DNA from 2 places in the Brevibacillus sp. JB24b genome. Region 1 is predicted to be linked to the other one. Evidence: predicted binding sites of a transcription regulator. Region 1 holds the regulator's gene; the other holds the start of a gene.
What was found. Region 1 encodes LexA, which represses DNA repair genes until DNA is damaged. Its sites were predicted from a motif close to CGAACATATGTTCG; they were not measured.
Positions count from the first base shown of each region.

Region 1 (10,795 bases):
AGGATAACATACGGACAATCAACATGTCATAAGATAATTTTGTCCGAAGCAAATTCATCTCGTAATAAAAATACGAATTCTAGCTAATACATAAAAAAGCACCGTGACTAACAGTCAAGGTGCTCTAGTAACAAGTATGGTGGGGAGAGACGGATTCGAACCGCCGAACCCGGAGGGAGCAGATTTACAGTCTGCCGTGTTTAGCCACTTCACTATCTCCCCATTAAAATGGTGCCGGCGATAGGACTTGAACCCACAACCCCCTGATTACAAGTCAGGTGCTCTACCAATTGAGCTACACCGGCATTTCAAATAGCAAATCATTATTTGCTTCACAACAAAATTGAGTATATCATGAACCTTTTTGATATTCAATACCTTTTTAAAAAAATTTTAAAATCGTATTTCCTCTTAAAATGGGACAGACTATGTACTGTGAAGGGGGGGCTTTTCTCCATGAATTATGATCCACATCGTCATGCAGAGCCGAGTGAATTGTTATTTGTAGATGAGCACGAACTGTCCTATCCTCCTCGTGAAGAAGATGCATTCACAGATGCTTATTTATCTTCGCTTGGATGGTACGATTGGCCTGGAGCATTTTATTAAGAATAGCTAGCATGGGTTGCCATGTACACTATTGGCAGCCCAATATCCATATCTGAGTCTGGTTTTTGTTCTTACCTTCCTTCATTGGAACATGCCACCGATTCATTCCATTCAAGATGTTCACGCAAAAGTGCGTAAGAGGTTTGCCACATAGAAGGTAATTTTGTTATGATGAACACATCCTAACAAGGTAAGGAGTCTTCGATGATGAAAGCAAAAATTACTCGCAATGCCGCAAAAAAAATCAATGAAATCATGGCTCAGGAAACAGATAAAGATTTAAAGCTTCGCGTATATATCACGCACAAACATGGTACTCACGCTCATTATGGTATGACTTTGGACAAACCTTCAGAGAAAGATACCGTTGTATCTACTGATAAAGACATTGATGTCCTTCTGCAAACTTCCGAGGATTTACTAGATGGAGTCGTAATAGATTATCTGTATGTTCCAGAGGAAGGCTTTGTAGTAACCAATCCAAGCAAGGGCAACACAGGAGATCACTAATTTCTTTTCCCCTGGTTGATTTGTTTGTATCTCAAACTCTACATATTATTTGCATTCAAAAGCAGCCACGAAGAACACTCTTCTTCGTGGTTGCTCTATTTTTTTAAACAGGAGGAAGGATCATGCAATTCACTCAGATTAATCAAACCTTGCAAACAACACTCCCCTTTGAGAATTTGACCATCTCTAGTGATCGTCAGAGTGGCTTTAAACCAATTGATTTGCTAGTTTCTGCAATTGCTGGCTGTAGCCAAATCGTCTTCACCCGCATCTTAGAAAAACAACGTATTTCGTACGATTCGCTAACCCTCCAAATTGATGCCGTGCAAAGTGAGGATGCTCCTAATCCTTTGACGAAGGTAAGCTTGGTTTATACCATTGCAGGTTCTGACCTTGTACAGGAGAAGCTGGAAAAGGCTTTGCGCTTAATACCTTCTAATTGCACCATTATCCAGTCACTCAATCCAAACATTGAAGTAGTAGAACAAGTGATCATTTCAAAAGTATAAGCATATACAACCAAAGCAAAAACCATGATTGCTTTACCTGAACTGATCGTACTCAAACAATCGTTCATTCTGGGAAGCTTTCATGATTTTTTAGTATTACCTTGCATTATTTTTCATTTCATATTTCTTGTATAGCATTTGCTTTTGCCTCTAGCCATGGTGTCACCTTAGCTTCCCCTTGAATATATAGTAGAAGTTGATGTACAGGACGAGACATTGTTACATAAAGTAGCTTGGCATCCATCACATTGTTCCTGTAATGTTCATTATCTACGTGTAGGACAATTACTACATCAAATTGCAACCCTTTCGTCAGATAAGCAGGAAGAACCGTTACTCCACCGGGAAATTCCTTATCTTTTACACCCAAATGATGTAGCTCAAGACCTTTTTCTTTTAATGCCTTGGCAATTTTTTTACTCTCATGTATGGTTTTGGTTACAATCGCCACCGTTTGATGACCAACATCTAGAAACTTTTCGACTCGTTTTTTAATATCCTCTAGCATGTTGCTTAGGCTTTTGGCCCGTAAGAATAGCGGTTCCTCACCATGACGCAACACTGGCTTGGCCTCTGTAATTTCCGGTAAGTGAGTGCCCTCTAGAACAACATTGGACCAATTCATAATTTCAATAGTCGAACGATAGCTCTGCTCTAATGTATAAAAGTCTGTTTTCTTTTTGAAGATATTTCGTAAAACTGGCTGCCAGCTATCTAATCCACGGTAGGCATGAATACCTTGAGCCAAATCCCCTACGATAGTCATTGACTCATTTTTTGTGTGTAAAGAAAGCACTAAAATCTCTACATAACTCAAATCCTGAGCTTCATCAATCACCGTATGATCAAAAGGTGCTTCCTTCCCGCTTCCTTCCAGCAGATGACGAAGATATAAAATAGGAGCAAGATCTTCTGCTTCTATACGTTCTTCCTCTATTAATGATTTTGAAGTCTCCACAACATCTTGCAGCACTTCATCCGGAATTTCTTCACTGGTAAGCTTGCGTATCAGCTCCCAATCTTGCAATAGTTGCGCATACACACTAAACACATCTATACTTGGCCACTTACCTAAATACAAAGCAAGTAATTCATCTATTTTTTTCTCAAAACGCAATAAGCTAGGCTTATCCAGATCAATTTTTGCTTCCCTCAAATGAGTAAATAATTGTTGCGTCATCTGTTGTTTCACATGCTTAGCTAAAGCTTCTCTTCTCCGTTGATATGGTAAATGAGCAAATTCATCAATAAACAACTGGCGAATATCTGCTTTTTTCATTTCAAACACATGCTTTGTCTTATTATAAATAAATCGCAAATCCTTATAGGTTATTAGTTCATGTAGCAAATAATTCATATACCGATCTAACATATTATGACAGTGAATAGAACCCTTAAATGACATCCGATTCCACGCTTTACGTTGCTCCATCTGCTTGCTTGTATCGTCTTCAAAGAAAAGTAGCAATGGTTTGCTCGGATCAACAATTCGCCATCCTTTTGGCAAAAGCACCTTTACCTGTTTGGCTGCCCACTCGGTGAAAGTTGCTTGCTGCACATCCTCCACGCCTAATTCGGGTAATACATCAGAGATATATGTTAAAAACAGCTTATTTGGCGCAAATACCATAAATTTCTTGGAAGCGATCAAATGCTGGTAATTATAAATCAAATAGGACAATCGGTGTAATGCAATCGTAGTCTTTCCGCTTCCTGCTACTCCTTGTACTACAATAGCCCGATCTTTTTCAGCACGAATGATATCATTCTGTTCCGTTTGAATTGTAGCAACGATATCTTTTAATCGACTATCGTTATTTTGATTCAGACTAGAAGCTAAAAATTCGTCTATATAGCCTTCTTCAAGAAAATCCTCTGGCGCCCCAATCTCGCGATGAATTTTTTCTTTTAAAGCTCCATCATATATTCCTGTAATCCGAGCATCTTCTATAGCAAAATTACGTTTTAGCTTTACTTCTCCACGTACAATTCCCTGAAGTGTTCGGTAAAAAGCATCCTTGTTCTCCCCACTGTAATAAAGACTGGCAATAGGTGCACGCCAATCTACTACAACACTATCCATTGTGTCGCGTTCTACGATCCCACGTTTTCCGATGTATACGGAATCCATTTCATACGTTTCTTCCTTCATGAAATCCACTCGACCAAAGTAGGGCTTTTTCACGGAGCTTTCCAAATGAAAGAGATCCCTTGCTTTCGAAGAATTGACTACTTGTTTAACATAATCATCCGTTGCCTCTCGCAGATCTTCTCGGAGCTGTCCAATCTCCTTTTCAATGGTATGTACCGTTTTATCCAGCCGGTCTTGTTCTTCCTTATATGCAGGATGATGAATGGTCACATGTCTAACCTCCTTTTCATCAAACGAATATTTATCTTATCAAAACAAAATAACAAATCCAAGGACAATCTTAGAAATCACAAATGTACTCCGAGAAACATCCCCAGTGCGGCAGATGAAATTCCCAAGGAATAACTGATAAGTAAGTATATGATTCCTATCTGGTAACGTTTTTTGGTGAATAAAGAGTAGCTTTCCCATTTATATGTCGAAAAGGTAGTGAAAGCTCCCATAAAACCTGTTCCTGCCATTACCACAAAAAATGGGGCCAATGAAGAGCTTGTTATTATACCTAATAAAAAACATCCAAGAATATTGATACAGCAGGTTGCCAATGGAAACATTCCTTGATAACGCCGATTTATCAGCAGACTGATTCCATAGCGAGCCACTGCTCCCAGACACCCGCCTAATGCTACTCCTATACTATTCAATAGCATCAGTCTCGCTCCCTCTCTGTGCTAATCGAGTACCTATCAAAGAACCAAGCCATGCCATTAATAACCCTCCCCATAGACTGGCCAACACATAACAAATCGCTAGCATATATTGATGCTGATGCCAAAGAGTTAGCGTCTCTACACTAAAAGTCGAAAAGGTAGTAAAAGAGCCAATAAACCCTGTTCCTACTCCTACGGTAAACCAGGAAGGCAGTTGATTTCGAGTTAGGATATATTGATTGAGAATGCCTAATCCAATGCAGCCTATGAAATTAATTACTAGCGTTCCTAAAGGAAATGAAAGCCCCCACCAGCCCGATGTCCATGCTCCTAGTAAATATCGAGATACAGCCCCCATCATTCCTGATAGTCCAACAATAAAAAATGACATGCACTCCCTCCTCTATCATCTATTTCTGACACATATACAAACAAACTCCTACCAGCAATATTACTGGTAGGAGTCATTAGCCTAACGGCGCTTCGGGCGAACTCCATCGCCTCTTATTTGCTTGTAATTGTAAGTAACCCTAATCAACGGCACTATTCCTACGTGGATTATTTAAAGAAATCACATAGACTAGTGCTTATGCTTAGGTTCCTCATCCTCTACATAACGGATCGAGTCTAAACTAGATTTCAAGGAAGCCTTCATAGCATCAATGTATTTTTGACGAAGAACTTGTTGCTCCGCTTTTTCTTCTGGAGTTAAGCCAACACCCTTCGATTTCTTGGCTAATTCATTAATACGTTTTACCTCTGCATCAGTAACCAATGGTGATACCTCCTCAACTAACTTCTCTTTATTATAACACAAGACCAAAGAGAGGAGATATAAATTATGGTTTAAAGCCTACCGGTATGCTGGAATAACGAGATTATTTCCTGCATAAATCATTGGGCTATCTAATTGATTTCGTATCATGATCTCTTCCTTTAGTTCCCTAACTGATAACCCGGATTCCTGCTGATATGCTTCCGCAATACTCCACAGCGTATCACCTGGCTGAATGGTAATGACAAGAGCTTCTTGCTGTGTATTGGGAGCTGCAATAGCCACTTTTTCTTTTCCAAAAATCATACTGCCTGCTGCAAAGGATACTATTATGATGAGCAGTATCGTTACTATAGCCTGCCCGCGTGTTATCCCTCTTCTATAGTGTACCAACGTGTCCTTATTCGTCGTTGTTCTTGTTTTATCTTTGTATAGATTCTGACAATTGCTAGATTGTACCATCATTATCATCACCCTCGCAAACGTTTGTTCTCATTTCGATAGCATAATCATAATGCGAACAAACATTCCTGTCAAGTAGGCAAAATCGAACTAATGTTTGTCGAACGCAAATTCTCATGGTATAATGTAGAAAATATCTGGATCGAGAGAATGAGGTGTTCGAAATGTCCAAACTCTCCAATCGCCAACAAGCGATCATTGATTTTATTCGTAAGGAAGTAAAAGATAAAGGTTATCCCCCGTCTGTCCGAGAAATCGGTGAAGCGGTAGGACTAGCTTCCAGTTCCACTGTTCACGGTCATCTTGCACGACTTGAAAAAAAGGGCTTAATCCGCCGCGATCCTACTAAGCCACGTGCTATTGAACTATTGGACGAAACTCGTATACAGGATGATTATGAAAGCTCCATTGTTCGTGTTCCAATGGTTGGTAAGGTAACGGCAGGTCAGCCTATTGCAGCTATTGAACAAGTGGAAGAATATTTTCCATTGCCAGAAAACATCGTTACGTCTGACAATGTTTTCATGTTGCGCGTTATGGGAGAGAGTATGATTGAGGCAGGCATTTTAGATGGCGACTACGTAATTGTTCGCCAACAAAATGTAGCCAATAACGGTGATATCGTGGTAGCGATGACAGAAGAGGATGAAGCAACTGTTAAGCGTTTCTTTAAAGAGAAAACGCACTTCCGTCTTCAGCCAGAAAACTCTCAGCTTGAACCAATCATTTTAGATAGCGTTACAATTCTAGGTAAAGTGATTGGCGTTTACCGCCTTTTCCACTAGTACATTGAATTTTAATTTACTTGCTGACTTCTAACGTGCTTGAACGAAAAAACTCTTGGTAAAGATCATACTCACCAAGAGTTTTTTCGTTCTGAACCTTTTAGCTAGCAACCGTTTCTATTACTTTCGATTAATGCTGTCATACAACAAGCAGTTAATTCAGATTATTACGTCATCTTTAGTAGAGATAAAGATGTTGCTAAGGGGAATGGAACGGGCTTTGAAATCCATTCGAGCATTCATAGATCACCAGATACAGCATCTAATCATGATGGGCTGAAACAGAACTCTGTATTGACACAGCCGTCAGAACGGCTACTATATATGGCTTTGATGTAACACTAGTTGGAGACGGACATTCTACAACAGATTCAACCAGTTTACCTGCCGAACAGATGATTACTCACCATAATCGGGTGTTACATGGACATGATCATGTGGATTATTTTTCCCTTGTAAGATATGCGCGTGAAAATCTGTTTTCTCCGACTCACAATCATTATCGGAAAAAGTAAGGTTGGCATACTCTCAAAAGAGCACCAAAACTCTACCATTAAGACCAATCCTGTTCAAGAACAAAAAATAAACCAAGATTGCCGCTTTTCTCTCCAGTTGATCATAGAGAAAATAATTGACAATCTCGGTTTTGTTCATTAGATCAAAAATTCAATACCTGATTTGATTATCCACAAAAAATTTTTACAAAGCTACAATAAAGAACCAGATAATCATGATTAGTTGAATAAAGATTTTCACAATAGCACTACTGAAGAATCCAATGAGGCTTCCTATAGCTATCTTAAAAGCTCGTTCAGCCGGTTGTTTTTGCATCAGCATTTCAATTAATAATACAAATACAAATGGAAGAATAATCATACCAAATGGCGGAAACGTAAATACACCAATGATAATACCTAATATTGAGCCAATTGCTGATGCCTTTGATCCGCCATACTTTTTAACAAAATACATATTGGTCATTAAGTCAGCACCATATAACATCACACTCAAAATTCCCATTCCCCACCAGAAGGAAACCGGCAGTCCTGCCCCCGGATCGGCAATCGCAAACTGATACAATAAGAAACCGCCCCATAATAAAACGGTATCAGGTAACACTGGCAAGAAGATGCCGGCGATACTAAGACCGAATAAGAGAATAACGATCAACCACAATAAAACATCCATGTTTAAACCCCCTCTTTGTTGCATCTTACCCGTTTTCTATATGTACGTATCAATGCTCTCCTACGTTTCATTTTTGTTTACAAGTTTTCCTTTTCTTGTTTGGTATACGTTTCTTCTATTCTTTATTGGCAATACCTGTTGTTTTCTTACTGTCCTCGACTAGTTATGCTGCTCAAGAAAAGCATAGTACAACTCAAGTAAGTATGAGTAGTAATGCTTACAGTCAATTTTCTATTCCATTTGCATTAACAGTAAAGGAATGGGATAGAGGATATGGAGAAGCTGGGGTCACAGGACCTTTTTTCCTAGCTAAAGGTGGTACCGTAACTGTTACATTTGACAAGCATGTAGATACGCTGGGGTGGTACCTACTGAATGCAAATCGGTATGGAGCTGAAAAAATTTATCCAAAAGGATCTACCGTAACTGTGCCACGAAATTCACATTGGATTGTTCTTCTACAAAACTCTGGTATTAATCCTGTCACTATTTCAGGTAACGTGACTATTCACTAGACTTTAATAAATCCTATACTTATCAACAATCACCACTTACATCCGCTGTACTTACTAAGACTGTTTGTAGGAGAATGATAAGTTTCAATAAAATAAGCACCATTTTAGATGCTAGATTATCTTTCATTCTCCTCCTCTTTTTTGAATACCTATTGACGAGAATTTTTGAATGGGACCATCCCAATCCTCTCTTCTCAATTCTTGATAATTATTATTTGTGTATTCAGAAATTAATGCGCGCCAGAATTTCTGTGCCGAAATATTTTGCTCGATCTCAGAAATTTCCCATTCTCCCTGGAATTGATGGAATAAGCGAAATGCCACTTCTTTACCGATCCCATGCATACGATATTTTCTCATGATAAAAAACTCTGCCATTGAGTAATACTCTATGTCTTGATTCTTTAGCTTTCGTAGTAATACAAATCCAGCATATCTCTCGTCTACTTTTATAAAAAAGGGAATCCGATCTGGTTCTGTCCAATAATGATCCAAAAATTTATAATCATACAAGCCATGCTCATTTACATCAGCATAATCAAATTCACTAAAATCGTATTGATATAGCTCTAACAGATGCCGTAAAACCATCTTTTGATGCATAGATACTTTCACAAGCTCTATTTTCATTTCTATACTCCTTACTTCATAGAGAATTTGCTGTATGCTAAACAGCCTTACTCATCACCATATTGTATCTTTTATTTTCTTACACGAACAATTTTTCCTCTATTTAATCTCAATAAATCTTCTACCTTTATTTTTACTAGAGAATTAGGCGAGCCTCCTCCCGTATATACATACTCCAATTCTGTTACTCTAGGATCTACTAAAAAAATGGCCTCAAACCCAAAAGAAGGCACACCACCAGCTGGATAACCAGTTCCTTCTAACACTTCTTTTTCATTGGCCAAACGAGGTCTTTCAATATTGAGTGCTTTACTTACTCGTGATGTACTAGCTCTATCTTCACCTTTTACCACGGCAACAATTAATCTTCCAACTTCATCAACCATACAAATATTTTTAACCAACTCGTTAACAGGAACATTCACAGCTTTTGCCGCCTCTTCAACCGTGTGACAAGATTGACCTAAAATAAAGTGCTGGGCATCAGCATTCTTTGAATGTAGATATTCTTTTACTTGCAACTCATAAGAATTCATATCCCCCTCTCCTTTCTAAAATATTTTCCTCATTTTACCTATGTTCCAATGACTTATCAATAGTAGTGGTGAATTTTAGTTACGTATAATTCACCGTATTTTCTTGTTTTGGTTTTTTTAATGTATAAAGCATTCCAATAAAAATGAATAGGATACCCACTGTTTGAATGATACTTGGTCGAAATCCAATAATGACCACATCTAATAAAATTGCGACGGCTGGATCTAAAAATACCATTCCTGAAATCGTTCTGGTCGATAGCTTTCGTACACTATCGAAAAACAGAAGGTAAACAACACCAGTGTGGATAATACCAGTAATGATTGCATATGCCCAATTCAGCGTAGTTAAATCTAAAAATGCATGATAATGAATAAAGGGAAGCAAGCATATAGCACCTAGGGCAGTTTGAATAAACGTGGTGGCATAGACACTTATTTGTTGCAAACTTTTCCCTAAAATCATCGTTAATGCATAAAAAAGGGCAGCTAGAATAGCGTACAAAAATCCAGTCATTTGAAACGAAGCATTTGAGAGATCGCTATGAACTCCAATAATGAAAATCGTTCCTACAAAGCAAACCGATATAGCTAGAACTGATAGAGTTGTTAATTTTTCTCTAAAAATAAAGCTACCTACAAGTAAGACAATCATCGGGGCAAGATGATAGAGAGAGATCGCTACTGTAATCGAAATCAATTCAAAGGATTTAAATAAGAATATCCAATTTAACAGGTTTGCTATTCCACAGAAGCTAACTCTAATCAGTTCTTTTTTGCCCCATTGTTCTTTTTTATACGTTCCTGTAACAACCCATATAAAACCAAGGAAAACTGTCGCACAAATGCATCTAATAAAAACTAATTCTAAAGCAGGGAGACCAGTTAACACAGAAAAAAAACCAACTGATCCAAAAATCGTCATCGCAATGAACATTTGAATAAAAGCCCTTATATTCATAATTTTTTCTCCATTCTATCTATAGAAGTTATTACTCTAACTACTATAGTTGATCCAAAAATAAAACGGGTTCATTGAACTGAAACCGCCCTCTTCCCATTAACGAATAAAAAGATTGCTTTCTAGACTAGATATAAGCTAATCACACAAAGTCGACTAGCAGACAGGAATCCTTTTAAGTTATATACTATTATTCATAATATTGATGACATTGCAAGCATGTTTCTGCATTATTACAAAAAATTCAAAATAAATAAAGGAAATTCTACTACGACTTTTGCATTTCTATGAATAACAAACGATGTAGAGAGTAGCTTAGAAATAAAAACAAACCCATACAAAAATGCTCAAGATAAATTCACTACCTTCATTATAGCTACAGATATTATAAAATAACCTAGAGATAAAAAAGGAAGGAGACGTAGATTTTGATAGCCACTTGTATTAGATACCATGGATTTGGTAGCCCGCAGGATGTATTACAAGTTGAAGATAAACAAATTCAGCCTCCTA
Region 1 is NZ_JBNVQV010000001.1:3,441,431-3,452,225, forward strand. Features, by position in the region: tRNA gene ACQV1I_RS16010 (tRNA-Tyr) at 138-222, opposite strand; tRNA gene ACQV1I_RS16015 (tRNA-Thr) at 230-305, opposite strand; gene ACQV1I_RS16020 (hypothetical protein) at 457-609, shown strand; gene ACQV1I_RS16025 (HesB/IscA family protein) at 817-1,119, shown strand; gene ACQV1I_RS16030 (OsmC family protein) at 1,242-1,628, shown strand; gene ACQV1I_RS16035 (HelD family protein) at 1,747-3,990, opposite strand; gene crcB (fluoride efflux transporter CrcB) at 4,068-4,430, opposite strand; gene crcB (fluoride efflux transporter CrcB) at 4,417-4,821, opposite strand; fluoride riboswitch at 4,882-4,941, opposite strand; gene ACQV1I_RS16050 (DUF896 domain-containing protein) at 5,011-5,205, opposite strand; gene ACQV1I_RS16055 (LysM peptidoglycan-binding domain-containing protein) at 5,284-5,670, opposite strand; gene lexA (transcriptional repressor LexA) at 5,832-6,452, shown strand; partial or broken gene ACQV1I_RS16065 (isochorismatase family protein) at 6,570-6,967, shown strand; gene ACQV1I_RS16070 (DUF456 domain-containing protein) at 7,152-7,640, opposite strand; gene ACQV1I_RS16075 (hypothetical protein) at 7,736-8,155, shown strand; gene ACQV1I_RS16080 (GNAT family N-acetyltransferase) at 8,279-8,785, opposite strand; gene ACQV1I_RS16085 (aminoacyl-tRNA deacylase) at 8,857-9,321, opposite strand; gene ACQV1I_RS16090 (DMT family transporter) at 9,401-10,282, opposite strand; gene ACQV1I_RS16095 (zinc-dependent alcohol dehydrogenase family protein) at 10,711-10,795, shown strand, end outside.

Region 2 (10,795 bases), 1.4 Mb from region 1:
TTAAAATCATGCGTGCAGGACAACCTGAACCGATTACTGTTGTAATAGTTCGAGATGATATTCCAATTGAGACGGTATATAGCTCTATCCTAGAGAGTAACGGTAAAAAGATCGGTAAATTGGAGCTGACTTCTTTCGCAAGTGCCACGGCTGACGATTTTAATAGAGAATTGGCTGAACTAGAGAAAAAAGGAATTCAAGGATTAATCATTGATGTTCGTGGTAACCCAGGCGGTTATCTAAAGGCGACAACTAGTATTAGTGAAGGCCTGGTCCCTAACAAAGCCAAAATCGTTGAAATCTCGTATGGAAATAATAACGAACAAGTAGAGACGTTTTATTCCAAAGTGGATAAGGGAAAGCCGTATCCAATCACTGTACTTATTGATGGAGGGTCTGCTAGTGCTTCTGAAATTTTAGCAGGTGCCCTTTCTGAGAGTGCAGGTGCAAAATTGGTTGGTGAAAAAACGTTTGGTAAGGGTACCGTTCAGAACACGATGGAAATGAAGGATAAGAGCCAGTTGAAGCTGACAATTGCTAAATGGTTAACACCAAAAGGGGATTGGATTCATAAAAAAGGTATCCAACCTAATGAAGTTGTCAATCAGCCAGACTACTTCAAAGCAACTCAGCTCCCACATGATAAGGTGTTATCACGTGATATGAATGGGTTGGACGTTAAGAACCTCCAATTAATTCTTAAAGGATTGCAATTGAAGCCAGATCGTATGGATGGCTATTATGATGCTTCAACTGAAGCGGCAGTGAAAAAATTCCAACAGGCGCACAAGCTTGAAGCTACGGGAAAAGTTGATCAAAAAACGGGTCTAGAGATGCAAACCGCTTTAATTAAAGTAATGAAAGATCCGAATAACGATCGCCAATTGCAACGTGCATTGGAAATCACCGCACAGTCTAAGGTAAAATAATCCAAAGAAAAAAAGCAGGGAAACCTTTCTATTCTGTAGAAAGTAAGAACCACGAACAAAACGGTCGTGGTTCTTTTTTTGCATGAAGATAGATTGTTAACAATGATAGAATAAGTGCAATAAGTTTTGCCGGCACTAGAGGCTTGGCAGCTGCCAAGTTCTCTTTTATATTTTTTGAGGGGGAGAGAATTTTGAGTGTGCTCTGGAACCTTATAAGCAACTATTTGTACGCATTGGTACATTTTCTGTTAAATCCGCTCTTATATGCGTTTCTCATATTTATTTACTTGCATTATCGCAAACAAATGTTATGGGAGCGTCAACTGTTTTCTGTACGAATACATTCGCCATTGACACAGACTATCCGTTCCGTTGGTCTGGGGATGGTAGGTGGTTTGTTTGTTAGCCTGGTAGCTGGTTTACTAGGTATTTTCATTCAGGTATCTGACATGTGGATCGCCTGGGCAATTGCTCTATTACTCGCCTTTGTAAGGTTTCGATTTCTATGTTTAGCCTATGGGACAGCTATTTTTACCGGCTTACACGGAATTGCTAAACTATTCCCCATAGTAGGAGAGATATCTGGTTTCGACAAAGTCTGGGGGTGGTTTGCTCATGCTAATCCAGCACCATTATTAGCTTTAGTAGCTCTTTTACATATCGTAGAAGCGTGGTTTATTAGAAGTCATGGAGGCAGACATGCATCTCCGTTGTTTGTAGAAGGTAAACGTGGAAGAGTTGTAGGTGCTTACCAACTTCATTCCTTTTGGTTAACACCTGTTATTGTATTAACACCTGTTACGGGAGAAGCATTTCATGTGCCTGCTTTATTTCAAGGTTGGCCATTGTTTTCTCCCGATTGGGCGATGGCTACACTCGGAATGCTACTATTACCAGCTATTACGGGTTTTTCTGCTATTACCAAAACGAAAACACCTCAGGCAAAGGCGAACTCGTTATCCAAGCATTTATTTATCTACTCATTCCTTTTGCTTGGAATAAGCTATGCAGCAGTAATCATTCCGTCTCTTGTATATGTGGCTGCCCTCTTTGCATTTTTTGGACATGAATGGTTGGGCTGGCTAAGCTCACGTCAAGAAGAGAAACTGCCTCCCTACTATGTTCCTGCTGAAAAGGGCTTGAAAGTGATGGCTGTTCTGCCAGGGACACCTGCCGATGTAATGGGAATTAGGATCGGTGAGGTGATCGTTAAGGTAAATGGGCACCCGATCTCTGTAAAAGAAGATTTATATCCAGCGTTACAAGTTAATCCAGCATTCTGTAAAATGGAAGTTTTAACATTGGATAATGAAATAAAATTTACGCAGAGTGCTATCTATGCGGGACAACATCATCAGCTTGGAATTATTGTGGTACCAGACGAGCGAACAACGCATTTTGTTTCCATGCAGGAGATTGGTTTACATGGAGGTAAGAAGCATAAGTCTAAAGGAGAGCACGAGCTTGGAATTTAGAAGGTAGAACATAGAACATAGAACATCATGTATTCCCCGAGTAAAGGACAAGTATGGCAGTCCCTTACTCGTTTTTTTTGTACTATCGAAACTATAAAAATGAAAAGAAAATCAAAGGATTATGGGCGTGGATGTAAAAATCATAAGTATATGAGTATATACGATCTATAGATAAGGAGGTGAATAATGGTACTGCTTATCATTCTTACCATAGGACTTTCGTTTTTATTAAATTGGTTAGTTCCATTAATTGGATTTGAAAGTGACCCTTTTACAGTTTGGTTGGTTTCTTATCTCATTTGTTTTCTTGCAATTATTCCGTGGCAATTAAAAAGGGAGGAGCAAAGATATGAGGGGTTCATGGAAAGAGAGCCTTTTTGGAATACGGAATCCACTATGATTCTACAAATTCTAGCAATAGCTGAAAAAAGAAAAGGTTATATCACACCATCTGATATAGCGGCCCAAACTGAATTAACTATTAAACAGGCAATAGAAGCGTTACAGAAACTACAAAAGCAAGGGTATGCAGAACTATGTGTGGCTCAGACAGGAGATATTATTTATTATTTTCCTGGGTTTGAATAATAAAGAGGTGAATGGGATCATTGGTGATCTATACAAGAGACGTAGAATCAGAAAGAACGAAGCAACGGAGAGAGGATTTCATTGAATCTGTTCATATATTTCTATATCTTTCTACCATACTAGCAATTGTCTATACGTTTAGAAAAATCCAAGAAAATGCTATTTTTATCGCCGTCCTTATCGGTATAATAACCATAGTTTTTCTAGCTTTCTCTATTCGAAAAAAACGTTTACTTAAAAGAGAATACCGATCTAGTTGTGAAGCATTAGCCTTGTCTATTGCAGGTAGGCATAATGGGAGATTATCTGTCCCCTTATTTTCTTTAGAATCTTCGTTACGTCTAGATGAATGTGACAGAATAGTAAGGGATTTAGAAGAAAAAGGAGTATTTAGGAGTATTATTAATACTGAGAGTGGAACTATATATCATTTAGACCCTTACATATTACAATCGTTGGAGCGATCTAATCAGGATAGTGATCAGGATAATGATGATGAATGTGACAGTGAATGGGATGAAGAAGATGAAGACGATGATTGGGATGATGACGATGACTGGAACGAAAATCAGAAGCAGATGACTAAGAAGAATCATGCTCAACTGTTAAACGTCATAGTACCTAAATCTATACGTGAAAACAAAGTGGTTCGTTTTTTTACAGCAGGAAATATTCTTGTTAAGGTATTACTTGTGTTGCTCATTGTACTATTTGATCTTGTAGATAAACATTATATCCTTGAACATGCAAAAATATATATTGTAGCTACGTCTGTTTCCCTTAGCTTTTTTATTCTGCTGGGCATTTCTAGCTATGTTCAGAGTAACAAGACCATGAAGCGAATGAGAGAGATAGATATCATGGATTACATTTTTGAAAAAGAAGGATATCTTTATCAAAAAGAGATTGCAGCCTATACATACGAATCAATTGACTCTGTACAACCTACTATTCAAAATTGGTTCAAAAATAGATATGCATCTATTCATACGTTAGATGATGGCTCTATACTATATTATTTTCCAGAGATAACAGATCAATCGGTTATTAATCAGAATCGTTCTTTTTTCTCACCTATGGAACACAGTAATAAACTGATCATTCAATTTATGCAATACACCATGCTAGCCTGTCTACTAAGTGGGATGGGAGGTTATGTTGCTGATAGGTATGGTATGTGGGTGTTTGGAATTGCATGGGGGATCATTTTCTTACTTGCTCTTGGCACGATCGCTTCTCGAGTATCGACCGAGTCAGAACGAATGGAGAGAATGGGCTTTCAGGTAGCAGAGCAAAAGGGCGGAGCGTTGACCATACATGAATTTGCTTACGGGGCAGGAATTAGAATGGAGGAGGCTGCGCAGATATTAAGAAAATGGGAGCAGGAAGAGTTGGCCAGAAGCATGGAACACCCAGATCAGATTCCTTATTACAAAATTAATGGTGTTCTTAGTATGGAGCAGCGACTAAGCTCAGAATATGTATAGAAGACCATTGAGACAGATAAGACTTCATTGAAGCAAGCATGGAAAACAAAAGATGACCTCAAGCTACTTTTTGAGGTCATCTTTGACTTTTGAAAAGCAGTTTTTTGTTGTTCTTATCAATTCTTAGGTAGTGGGTTTTTCTTGTTCTTAAGGAGTTTTAGAACCATCAGGATTTTGGAAGCCATCTGTTTCACCAGTACCATCTGTATCCCCTGGCTCAGAAGGTGGTTCTACTTCTTCCTCTGGTTCCGGTTCTGGCTCTAGTTCTGGTTTTACTACTTCAAGCCCAACGATATCCGTAGATTTAATCTTTTTACCGTTCTCTAGAACAAATTCAACTAAACCATTTTTCATGCTGACTGACTGAATGACGCCTGTTTCTTCAGTTGAGGTTGGTTTACCATCCGCGTCTTTCCCTTGTTCCGTATACGTAACTTGATAACCAATCATATTAGCGTATTTTAGCGTTTGGTCAACGCCAGTTTGGGACGTAAGCGATTCTAAGCCATGGATTTGCTGTTGGGAGATAATATCGTCACCCACTAAAAACCAAATTTTACCCTCGACCATTTTTACACCGTCAATGGTACCAGAAGCTGTTGTTACATATACTTGTCCGGAGTCATCTTTACGAGCCACCTCATAGGTAGCTTTTTTACCGATGATTTCCTCGTACTCTTTTACGTTTAACAGACTGCTATTTGACTCCTTCATGAGAAGTTCAATATTCGACACTTTTTCTACCATTGTCATCATAGCAGTTTGCATCATAAATTGAGAGTTGTCCATTGGTGACATCGGGTCTTGATTCTGAAGTTGGGCAATCATTAGCTTCATAAAAGATTCGCTATCCAAACCAGTTGAATATTCTTTTTTATTGCCATAGTTATATTCCGATTGTACGGAAGACTTTGTTTTCGGTATTGTACTTTGTGCTGCGGTCTTAGCCGCCGCCATCGACTTTTGTATGTTGTTGGTCGGCATTCATTTTCCTCCCAAATGGGTAAAAATTATCAGACAGATAGACTTGCTATCTTTCTTTATTATCGGTAAAATCACTTATAATGAATAGACAAACAAACGTTCGAGTTTTTGCTTAGATTTTAAATGATTGTGCTATAATGAAGGATAGGATATATAAAGGAGGATGAGGGGACCGTGGATCGTTTTGAGTTAGTTTCGGAGTATACGCCTTCAGGTGATCAGCCTACTGCGATTGCAGAGTTAGTGGAAGGAATAAAGGCTGGTAAACGTCATCAAACTCTGCTGGGTGCTACCGGAACAGGTAAAACTTTTACAGCTGCTCACATGATAGCTCAGGTGAACAAACCTACACTAGTCATGGCGCATAACAAAACCTTAGCTGCACAGTTGGCAGCAGAATTTCGTGAATTTTTTCCAAATAACGCGGTAGAGTACTTCGTTAGTTACTACGATTACTATCAACCGGAAGCCTACATTCCTCATTCGGATACTTATATAGAAAAGGATTCAAGCGTTAATGATGAGATTGATAAATTACGTCACTCAGCAACTAGCTCGTTATTAGAGAGACGGGATGTCATCATTGTGGCTTCTGTTTCTTGCATATACGGTTTGGGTTCCCCGATTGAATATAGAGAAATGGTACTTTCTTTGCGTACGGGCATGGAAAAAAGCAGAGATGAGGTTTTGCATCGGCTAGTAGATATTCAATATGATCGCAATGATATTAACTTTACTCGTGGGACGTTTCGTGTTCGAGGAGACGTACTGGAAATATTTCCGGCGTCGCGCAGTGAACAGGCAATACGAGTAGAGTTTTTTGGTGATGAGATTGAGCGCATTACAGAGATTGATGTATTAACCGGGGAGATTATGGGAAGCCGAGAACACGTAGCGATTTTCCCTGCATCTCACTTTGTTACCCGTGAAGAAAAAATGAAGAAGGCTGTTGAGAATATTGAACAGGAGCTTGAACTAAGGTTGCTGGAGTTGCAAGCAGCAGGCAAACTACTGGAAGCTCAACGGCTAGAACAGCGTACGAGATATGATATAGAGATGATGTTAGAAATGGGCTTTTGCTCGGGAATTGAGAACTATTCCCGTCATTTGACTGGTTTACCGGAGGGACATCCTCCGTACACGCTGCTTGATTACTTCCCAGATGATTTTTTGATGGTGATAGACGAGTCTCATATGACCCTGCCACAAATCCGCGGGATGTACAATGGCGATAGAGCGCGCAAAGATGTACTAGTGGAGCATGGTTTCCGCTTACCGTCCGCACGCGATAACCGACCACTCAGGTTTGAGGAATTTGAAAAGAAAGTAAAGCAAGCAGTCTATATTTCAGCTACACCAGGAGTATATGAACTTGAGCACACGCCTAAGATGGCAGAGCAGGTCATTCGTCCAACAGGTTTAGTTGATCCAACTATCACAGTTCGTCCAATAAAAGGCCAAATTGATGATTTAATCGGCGAAATTCAGGCAACCATTGCTAAAGACGAGCGTGTTTTAGTAACGACGCTTACGAAGAAAATGTCAGAAGATCTAACCGATTACTTGAAGGAGATCGGCATTAAAGTCCGTTACCTGCATTCCGATATCAAGACGATTGAGCGCATGCAAATTTTACGCGCCTTACGATTGGGTGAATTTGATGTTTTGGTGGGGATTAATTTATTGCGGGAAGGATTGGATTTGCCGGAGGTATCTTTAGTTACGATTTTAGACGCTGATAAAGAAGGTTTCTTGCGCAATGAACGGTCATTAATTCAAACCATCGGGCGTGCTGCGCGGAATGCAGAGGGTCGTGTCATTATGTACGCTGACAAAATGACTGATTCAATGACGAAAGCAATACAAGAAACAGAACGCCGTCGTAGAATCCAGCTTGCTTACAATGAAAAGCACGGCATCACGCCACAAACGATTCAAAAAGCTGTTCGTGGAGTTATTGAAGCAACAAGAGTGGCGGAGGAGAAAGCTGATTATCTACCACACTTAAATGTAAAGAAGATGCCGAAAAAAGATCGTATTGTAGTTATCGAGCGAATGGAAGAGGAAATGAAGGAAGCCGCACGCAATCTCATGTTCGAACGTGCAGCAGAGCTTCGTGATTTGATATTGGAGTTGAAAGCAGACCTGTAGGGAGTGAAATACATGCCATTAGATCGAATCGTGGTGAAGGGTGCACGTGCTCATAATTTAAAAAACATAGATGTCGTCATCCCACGAGATAAATTTGTTGTTTTAACGGGACTATCTGGTTCAGGAAAATCGTCTCTTGCTTTTGATACGATCTATGCGGAAGGACAGCGTCGTTATGTAGAGTCGCTATCTGCTTATGCTCGTCAATTTCTGGGACAAATGGATAAGCCTGATGTAGATTCTATTGATGGTCTCTCTCCAGCTATTTCGATTGATCAGAAGACCACTAGTCGCAATCCACGTTCTACTGTAGGAACAGTGACAGAGATCTATGATTATTTGCGTCTGTTGTATGCACGTATTGGTAAGGCTGTTTGTCCTACTCATGGAATAGAAATTAGTTCACAAACGATCGAACAAATGGTAGATCGTATTATGGAATTCCCAGAACGGACCCGTATGCAAATTCTTGCTCCTTTAGTTCAGGGACGTAAAGGAGAGCACGTAAAGCTATTGGAAGATATCCGTAAACAAGGGTATGTACGGGTTCGTGTTGATGGAGAAGTGCGGGATTTATCTGAAGAGATTCTTTTGGAAAAAAACAAAAAGCATAGCATTGAAGTTGTAATTGATCGGATCGTTGTCAAACCTGATTCTCAGACACGTATTGCTGATTCCTTAGAAACAGCTTTGCGTTTAGCAGACGGTAAGGTGATTGTCGACGTTATCGATCAGGAAGAACTACTATTTAGCGAGAAGCATGCTTGTCCACTCTGTGGCTTCTCGATTGGTGAGTTAGAACCGCGAATCTTCTCATTTAATAGTCCGTATGGAGCCTGCTCAGAATGCGATGGATTGGGAGTGCGGATGGAAGTGGACCCTGATCTGGTTGTCCCGGATTCTGCAAAAACATTGTCAGAGGGTGCTATAGCAGCTTGGGAGCCAAAGTCTTCTACCTACTACCCACAATTGTTAGAATCAGCGTGCCGTCATTTTAGCATTCCTACAGATGTACCGGTGGAAGAGCTGGAAGATGAGCAATTACAAATCGTTTTATATGGTAGTAAAGGTGAAAAAATTCAATTCCGTTATGAGAATGAATTTGGTCAAGTACGTGAGGCTACAGTGGCATTTGAAGGGGTAATCCCTAACCTACAAAGACGTCATCTGGAAACCAGTTCTGATTATATACGTGAACAAATTGAAGGCTTCATGGGTCAAAAAGCTTGCCCGGTTTGTAAGGGTCAGCGATTGCGCCAAGAGAGCCTAGCTGTTTTGATCGGCAAACGTAATATTTCGGAGTTAACCAGTCTATCTATTGTAGATGCACACCAATTTTTTGATCAAGTTGAGTTAAGTGAGAAAGATATAAAGATCGCTCAGATGATCTTAAAAGAGATCAAAGCCAGACTGAATTTCCTTATTGATGTGGGGCTTGATTACCTCACATTAAGTCGAGCGGCAGGAACCTTATCAGGTGGAGAGGCCCAACGTATACGATTAGCTACACAGATTGGCTCTAGTCTAATGGGAGTCTTGTATATTTTGGACGAGCCAAGTATTGGTCTACATCAGCGTGATAATGCTCGTTTGATTAAGACGCTTGAGCATATGACAAGCTTAGGAAATACACTTATCGTAGTAGAGCATGACGAGGATACGATGCTAGCCTGCGATTACATTATCGATATTGGTCCTGGAGCAGGGATTCATGGTGGACAGATAGTAGCGGAAGGAACCCCACAAGAAGTGATGAAGAATCCTGACTCTCTAACAGGAGCTTATTTAAGTGGGCGTAAATTCATCCCTGTTCCTCTTGAAAGACGTAAGCCTGCACAAAATGGAGAAGCTTGCGATAAATGGGTGATTATTGAAGGGGCAAAAGAAAACAACCTGAAAAATGTAAACGTCAAAATTCCATTAGGTGTGTTCGTTGCTGTTACGGGTGTCTCTGGTTCAGGAAAAAGTACCCTAATCAACGAGATTCTGCACAAAGCTTTGGCACGTGAATTAAATCGTGCAAAAGCCAAGCCGGGAGAATTTAAACGGATTAATGGCTTGGATCATCTGGACAAGGTAGTTGATATTGACCAGTCACCAATTGGTCGTACACCTCGCTCGAACCCTGCTACGTATACAGGTGTGTTTGATGATATTCGTGATCTGTTTGCTTCCACTAATGAAGCAAAAGTGCGTGGATACAAAAAAGGGCGATTTAGCTTTAACGTAAAGGGCGGGCGTTGTGAAGCTTGCACAGGGGACGGTATTATTAAGATTGAAATGCATTTTCTGCCTGATGTATACGTACCTTGCGAGATTTGTAATGGTAAACGATACAATCGAGAGACCTTAGAGGTTAAATATAGAGGCAAAAGCATTTCTGATATTTTGGAAACAACAGTGGAAGATGCAGTTGAGTTTTTCAAAAATGTACCGAAAATCCAACGGAAGGTTCAAACCTTGCTGGATGTTGGTTTAGGCTACATGAAGCTAGGACAACCGGCAACCACTTTATCAGGTGGAGAAGCCCAACGCGTTAAATTAGCTTCTGAATTACATCGCCGAAGTACGGGGCGCACCATATACATTCTAGATGAACCAACAACAGGATTGCATACCTACGACATTGATCGGTTGCTAAAAGTCTTGCAACGATTAGTAGAGAATGGGGATACTGTTTTGGTTATTGAGCATAATCTAGATGTTATTAAGACAGCAGACCATATAATCGACCTTGGACCAGAAGGTGGAACACGTGGCGGTAGTATAGTAGCCACAGGAACTCCTGAAGAGGTAGCCAAGGTGAAGGGATCGTATACGGGTGAATTTTTGGGACCTATTCTTGAACGTGATCGCAAGCGTACCCAAGAACGGATTCAAGAGCTAGTTAATCATACCTAGGGTAAAAGCTTTACATTACAACATGGGAAAGGCATCCTTTTTAACAGGGTGTCTTTTCATTTACATGATATAAAAGATAAAAGTCAATTCACGAAGAGAGTTGTTTGCACAAGGTGCGTTCGTTACAATAGGGGTAAGAAATAACGGAAAACAGCAATCTTGGCTGGGAAAGTGGTGTTTGATACAAATGGTAAATGTCAGTCATCTTGTTGAACATTTTCAACTGAAAATAGTAAGTGGCGAAAAAGGGTTAAGTCGCCCGATCAGCGTTACTGATTTA
Region 2 is NZ_JBNVQV010000001.1:4,887,992-4,898,786, reverse strand. Features, by position in the region: gene ACQV1I_RS22970 (S41 family peptidase) at 1-929, shown strand, start outside; gene ACQV1I_RS22965 (PDZ domain-containing protein) at 1,121-2,404, shown strand; gene ACQV1I_RS22960 (MarR family transcriptional regulator) at 2,591-2,992, shown strand; gene ACQV1I_RS22955 (hypothetical protein) at 3,013-4,479, shown strand; gene ACQV1I_RS22950 (flagellar hook assembly protein FlgD) at 4,627-5,463, opposite strand; gene uvrB (excinuclease ABC subunit UvrB) at 5,638-7,614, shown strand; gene uvrA (excinuclease ABC subunit UvrA) at 7,627-10,515, shown strand; gene hprK (HPr(Ser) kinase/phosphatase) at 10,703-10,795, shown strand, end outside.
Region 2: the regulator LexA is predicted to act here: its motif matches at 5,553-5,566, upstream of uvrB (excinuclease ABC subunit UvrB).